2 regions of the Pseudosulfitobacter pseudonitzschiae genome follow, and region 1 is predicted to be linked to the other one. Evidence: riboswitches for the same ligand, from Rfam matches in the RefSeq annotation. Region 1 holds a riboswitch; the other holds the start of a gene.
What was found. Region 1 has a riboswitch for thiamine pyrophosphate ahead of thiB (thiamine ABC transporter substrate binding subunit). Riboswitches for the same ligand answer to the same signal wherever they lie in the genome.
Positions count from the first base shown of each region.

Region 2: linked by a shared signal. The riboswitch ahead of thiD (bifunctional hydroxymethylpyrimidine kinase/phosphomethylpyrimidine kinase) and the one ahead of thiB (thiamine ABC transporter substrate binding subunit) in region 1 are both predicted to bind thiamine pyrophosphate.

Region 1 covers NZ_CP022415.1:3,020,909-3,024,315, forward strand. The annotation lists gene SULPSESMR1_RS14900 (thiamine/thiamine pyrophosphate ABC transporter permease ThiP) at 1-947, opposite strand, end outside; gene thiB (thiamine ABC transporter substrate binding subunit) at 923-1,909, opposite strand; TPP riboswitch at 1,947-2,048, opposite strand; gene aroC (chorismate synthase) at 2,181-3,296, shown strand; gene SULPSESMR1_RS14915 (hypothetical protein) at 3,388-3,407, shown strand, end outside.
Region 2 covers NZ_CP022416.1:356,421-359,827, forward strand. The annotation lists gene SULPSESMR1_RS19285 (FAD-dependent oxidoreductase) at 1-477, opposite strand, end outside; gene thiD (bifunctional hydroxymethylpyrimidine kinase/phosphomethylpyrimidine kinase) at 477-1,283, opposite strand; TPP riboswitch at 1,341-1,441, opposite strand; gene SULPSESMR1_RS19295 (type 1 glutamine amidotransferase domain-containing protein) at 1,675-2,238, shown strand; gene SULPSESMR1_RS19300 (ATP-binding protein) at 2,311-3,407, opposite strand, start outside.

The DNA of each region.
Region 1 (3,407 bases):
CCCGCGGGCAGTGCTGTAATGCCCGGAAGGCCGGACAGCACAACAGACACCAAAGGCACCAACAGGAACCCCGCCGCCAGTCCGATCAGCACCGCATCAAGCCAACGCCGCACGCCCTTTGGTGCATCCCAGCGGCGCACGGTGCGGCCTATGCCGCCGGTCAGGGTTACCTGCGGCACCAACCAAAGCGCCAGCACCGCAGCGCCGCCCGCCATGCCCAGTTGCATCAACGACAAAACCGCCGCACGCCCAAGATCGAAGTCGAACAGAAACGCCTGATATATCGCCAGTTCGATCGTCGTGGCCCGTGGCCCCCCGCCCAGCGTCAGCGCCACTGCGAAACTGGCCAGACAGATCACAAAAATCAGCGCCAGCGCCCCCGGAACCACGCGCAGCAGAACAGGCCACTCAAGCACCCGAAACACAATACGTGGCGTCAGGCCCAATTGCGCCGCCAGCCGGAAACGTTCCGCAGGAATGCTTTGCCAGCCTTGCAGGATCAGACGCGTCGCCAGCGGCAGATTGAAAAACACGTGGGCCAGCAGCACACCGCCCAGCCCGTAGATCGACAGGGGTTCAAATCCCCACAGGCCCAACAACTGGTTAACCCAGCCGCCGCGCCCGAAGACCGCCAAAATACCCAGAACCGCAACAATCACCGGCAGGATAAACGGCGCACCCAGCAGCGCGATCAGCAAACTGCGCCCGACAAACCGTCGCCGTGCCAGCGCACGGGCCACCGGCACCGCCAGCGCTACCGAGATCACTGCCGACAAAAACGCCTGCCACAGGGTAAAGCGCACTGCGGCCCAATCGGCGGGGCCAAGGGAATATCCCGCCTCGGCCCGCCACGCCACAGCGCCCAGCGCTGCAGCAATCAGTGCCACGACCAAGGCCGCAGCGCCGATGCCGCCTGCGCGGCTTATCTGGACAGGGCTTGCAGCCATTCCTGCAACGCTTCGTCCCGCAGGGCGGGTGCGTCTTCAGCCGGAACCAACAGTGCCGTTTCCGGTGTGATCAAGGTTTCGAACCCTTCGGGCAGGCCGTCCTTGGGCGTCACTGCCGGATACATCCAGTTGGTCGTGGGAATGGCCGACTGGAACGCATCGGACACCATGAACTCAAGGAACTGGTCCGCCAGTTCCGGCTGGTCGCTTGCGGCAAGTTTACCCGCCACTTCGACCTGCAGGTAGTGACCCTCGTCAAAAGCGGCTGCCTTTTTGGTGGCATCCTCTTCGGCAATCAGATGATAGGCAGGCGAGGTTGTATAAGACAGCGCCATATCGGCCTCGCCTTCAAGGAACAGGCCATAGGATTCCGACCAGCCCTTGGTCACTGTCACGATATTGTCGGCCAGACCGGCCCAGATCGCGGGGGCTTCGTCGCCATAGGCGGCCTTGACCCACATCAGCAGGCCCAGACCGGGCGTGGACGAACGCGGGTCTTGAATGACGATCTTCAGATCGCTGTCGGCCAATTCGCGAAAGTTGGCGGGCGGTTCGGTGCCATCATTATAGACAAAGGCGAAATAACCCCAATCAAAGGGCACGAAATCCGGATCGGTCCATTCCATTGGCACGTCATAGGCAACATCGACCGAATGCGGCGCAAACAGGCCGGTGACCGTGGCCGCTGCGGTCAGGTTGGTGTCCAGCCCCAGAACGATGTCGGCGTCCGAACGTGCGCCTTCCAGCTTGATCCGCGCCAGCAGTGCGGCACCATCACCGGTGCCGACAAACTGCAAATCGCAGGCGCAAACCTGTTCAAAGGCTTTTTCAATCACAGGGCCGGGACCCCAGTCGGAAACGAAGCTGTCGTAGGTATAGACAGTCAGAACAGGCGTTTGGGCCTGCGCTGTTGTGGCAACGGTTGCTGCAAAAACTCCCGCTGCAAGATGGATCGGCTTCATGGCAGTCTCCAATTTGCTGGCGAAAGGGCAAAGCGTGGAGAGATGTCCAGACCTTCCCTCCGCCGGTGTTAACCGGTTCAGGTTCAACGGGTCCGCGATCATTCGCATCTCAGCCGCAATGGCCCCCCGAGGTAATACACAGCTAGGGCGTGCGGCGGGCTGAGGCAAGCCGAAATCAGATTTGCGCCAACACAGCCCACCCATGATCAACACCAATACCCTTGAGCCGGTGCGCCCGCCCCGCTATGGCCTTGGGCCAAAGGAGTCTGCGATGTCGATCAACAGCTTTGGCCACCTCTTCCGCGTCACCACTTGGGGCGAAAGCCACGGGCCTGCCTTGGGTGCAACTGTCGACGGCTGCCCCCCCGGCGTGCCGGTGGACGAGGCGATGATCCAGCACTGGCTGGACCGCCGCAAACCGGGCCAGAACAAATACACCACCCAGCGCCGCGAGGCCGACGCGGTGCGTATCCTGTCCGGAGTATTCGAGGGGCAGACCACCGGCACCCCCGTGCAGTTGATGATCGAGAACACCGACCAGCGGTCGAAGGACTATGGCGACATCATGGAAAAATTCCGCCCCGGTCACGCCGACATCACCTATTGGCAGAAATACGGCATCCGCGACTATCGCGGCGGTGGCCGGTCCTCGGCCCGCGAAACCGCATCGCGCGTGGCGGCGGGCGGTCTGGCACGCGAGGCCATCCGCGCCATCGCCCCAGATATGCGGATCACCGGATACATGACCCGCATGGGTGCACATGAAATCGACCGCAGCCGCTTCGACTGGGACCAGATCGAACAAAACCCGTTCTGGGCCCCCGATGCCCAAGCGGCCAACGACTGGGCCGAATACCTTGATGATCTGCGCAAATCCGGCAGCAGCGTCGGCGCTGTGATCGAAGTGGTGGCACGCGGCGTGCCAGCAGGGCTGGGCGCACCGGTCTATGGCAAGCTCGACACCGATCTGGCTGCGGCGATGATGTCGATCAACGCCGTCAAAGGTGTTGAAATCGGCGAGGGCATGTCTGCCGCGATGCTGACGGGCGAGTTGAATGCCGACGAGATTTTCATGGGCAACGATGGCAAGCCATCCTATTCCAGCAACCATTCGGGCGGTATTCTGGGCGGCATCAGCACAGGACAGGACATCGTCGTGCGCTTTGCGGTCAAACCGACATCGTCCATCCTGAAAACCCGCAAGACCATCACCAAAACCGGCGCCGAAACCGAGATTGTCACCAAAGGCCGCCACGACCCCTGCGTTGGCATCCGTGCCGTGCCCGTGGGCGAAGCAATGATGGCCTGCGTGATACTGGACCACATGCTGCTGCACCGTGGTCAGGTCGGCGGACAGGTTGGCGAGACCCGTGGCCACATTGGCTAAAATGTCACAAGATCGGCGAACTCAGCGCGGCCTCTGGGAATCCACCAGACACGCTCTAGGTATAAAGCACGTTGTTTTGAAAGGATGCATAATGAACCGTCGCTTTATCAC
Region 2 (3,407 bases), on a different replicon from region 1:
TTCGAAGACAGCGCCATCGCGCTCCAGTCCAACCCGCAATTGTTGCAGGGCGGCGCGAGGGGCCAGATGGGCCTCGGATTCAAACAGCAGAGCTTTGGCGAAGCGACCTGCCAAATCGGGCTCAAGCTCCGCAATCTCTTGCGATTCCAGCCTGCGGAAATTGCGGGTGCGCCGGGCAAAACGGGCCAGATCACCCGTGTCGCGTGCGGGCGACACCACAAGCGATCCACGCCGATGGACGGCTCGGGTTTGTGCGGCCCACCAATCTGCGGCTTCCTGCCCCAGCCGCACCACCGGCTCTTCGGCACTCTCGCCCTCGCAGAACGGAGCCAGCATACCACCTGCCCACCACGAACAGGCTTGCGGGCCAAGGGTGGCACAACGGTCCAGCACGGTAACTTGCGCACCGCGATCCAGCAGGGCGCGCGCCACACACAGGCCCGCCACGCCTGCGCCGATGACAGTAACGCGGTGCATCACCACCACCTGTGAAAATGATGGACGGGGCCGTGACCCGCGCCGATGTTCAAACGGTCAGCGGCGGCAATGGCCCCTTGCAAATAGTGGTGCGCGGCAGTGACCGCATCGGGCAGGTTTTCCCCCAAAGCCAGTTGTGCCGCGATCGCCGCTGAATAGGTGCAGCCGGTGCCATGCGTGTTGCGCGTGGCTAGGCGGGGGGCGCGCAGTGTGGCGACAACGCCGCTTGCATCGACCAGAACATCGGTACAGGTCGGCCCGCTGGCGTGGCCACCTTTCATCAACACCGCGCGCGGCCCCAACGCCAGAAGTCGCATAGCCTGATCCGCCATTTCATCGGGCGAGATGGCAGAGGCATCGCCCACCAGCCGCGCAGCTTCGGGCAGGTTGGGGGTCAGCAATGTGGCCAGCGGCAATATCCGGCGCGTCATCGCGTCCACGGCGCTGTCATGCAGCAATGCGTGGCCGGTCTTGGCGATCATTACGGGATCAACCACGATCGGGCCGGCAAAACCGGCAAGCCCGTCGGCTGTTGCCTCGATGATTGCAGCGCTGGACAGCATCCCCAGCTTGATCGCGCGCACATCCAGATCGGATAGAACCGCATGGATTTGCGCGGCGACCACATCGGCGGGCACCTCCTGCACTGCAGTCACGGCGGTGGTGTTTTGCGCGGTGATGGCCGTCAGCACGCTGGCGGCAAAGACACCATGTGCGGACATCGTTTTGGTGTCGGCCTGAATACCGGCACCGCCGCCGCTGTCCGAACCGGCGATGGTCAACGCAATGGGGGGTCTGCTTGGCACTGGCACAACTCCAACATGTTTGGGCGTACCAGCGTAGAAAAAGAGCCTGCGCGATTTGTGCGCAACCTACCCGTTCCCTACGCCGGTATAACCCGGATCAGGTTCGACGGGTCGGTGCATGCACCTCTCAGCCCAGAAGGGCCCCCCGACGGATAATATGTCTGGCATCCAGCCACACGCGGGCGGTTCGGATGCTATTCCCCTATAGGGCTAGTCCGGAAGACTGCGGATCACAACCCGTTTTTCGCAGGATTCGGGTTTGGCTACTTATTGCCAGTCTTTCAGACGCTATGGAACGCGGGGCAGGGCCAATGTGTTTTCCCATCAGACGAGACAGGCAGTGGCCCCGTGGCCAGAGCCTGTTCAGGACACTTCAAAAAGGGAATATGAAATGACCAATATGACCGACGCAAAAATTCTGATCATGGCCACCAATGGCTTTGAACAATCCGAACTGCAAACCCCGCTGAAAGAGTTGCGCGATGCCGGTGCAACCGTCGATATCGCCACGCCGGATGGCAAGGCCATCAAGGGGTGGAACGAATCCGACTGGGGCGAAAGTGTCGAGGCGGATCTGAAGATTTCCGACGTGGACGTAGACGACTACATTTGTCTGGTTCTGCCCGGTGGCCAGATCAACCCCGACATCCTGCGCACCGACGAAAAAGCCGTGCATACGGTGCGCGACTTTGTGGCCAAGGACAAAATTGTCGCAGCGATCTGCCACGCGCCCTGGTTGCTGATCGAGGCGGGCGTGGTCAAAGGCCGCGAAATGACTTCGTATCATTCGATCCGCACCGATCTGAAAAACGCTGGGGCCAATGTGGTCGATAAAGAGGTGGCGATTTCCAACGGCATCATCACCTCGCGCAGCCCCGAGGATCTGCCTGCCTTCGTGGCGAAGATCATCGAAGAGGTGAAAGAAGGCGAACACACCCGCAACGTCGCGGCATAACCGCAGCGCACCTGTGTGGCTCGTATATCCCGCCCCCATGCCAGCCCTGGTGTGGGGGCGTTTTGGTGCGCGCTAATCTGCTGTCGGGGGCAAAAGCCGTGCCAGCACCTGTTCCAGCGCCAAGGCGCTGACCGGTTTTTCCAACCGCGCAAAGCGATCCCTGTCAGCGGGGTCGATGCTGTCAGCGCGGGGCAGTTGCGTGGACATTGCGACGGCACGGGTCTGCGGATGCCGCTCCAGTGCCAACCGGATCAGATCCCAACCGCTGTGCTGGGCGTCCAGTTTCAGATCGCTAAGCACCAGATCGGGCGGGGGCGGACCGGTCAGCAACGCCCGCCCGCTGGCATAGTCGGTCGCTGTTGTCACGTCAAAGCCGTGTGCGCGCAGGGCCGTGGCGGCAGCGGTCAGCGCCTTTGGGTCGTCATCAATCACCACCGCGTAACCTGCGTGGCGGGCGGAAAGTGCGGCGGCTTCGGCAATAGGGGGAAACAACAGGGTAACGGTGGTGCCCGCGTCAGGCTGCGATGCGATGTGCAGACTGCCGCCGGACTGGTGCACAAATCCGTCAACCATCGACAGCCCCAACCCCGTGCCGCTGCCATCGCGGCGCGCGGTAAAGAACGGCTCGGTCGCGTATCGCAACGTTTCTGCGGGCATCCCGTGGCCGTCATCGGCCACGCTCAGCGCGATCTGGTCATCATCGGTTCGGGCCACCGAAATCTCGATATGGCCCGAGTCGCTGATCGCTTGTCCTGCGTTGACACACAGATTGAGGATCGCGCTTTCCAGCTGTCCGGGGTCGATCATCGCCCAGATCGGCCCATCGGGGGTGGTGACGGACAAAACAGCGGTTTCAGGCAGGGCGATTTCCAGCAGATCGCGCATGGCGTTCAGCAGATCGACAATATCGGTGCGCTGCGGTTCCAGATGCTGTTTGCGTGCAAAGGCCAGCAGCCGTTCGGTCAGGGTAACGCCCAGATCAACCGCGTCTTCGATCCGCGCGCGCAACCGCCTGGCGGTTTCGGGGTCGGCGCGTTCCAACAGGTGCAGATTGCCCGAGATTGTGGACAGGATGTTGCCAAAATCGTGGGCCACCTCGCCTGTGACCTTGCCCAACGTCTCGACCCGCTGGATTTCTGCCAGCCGCGCATCGACCAGCCGCCGTTCGG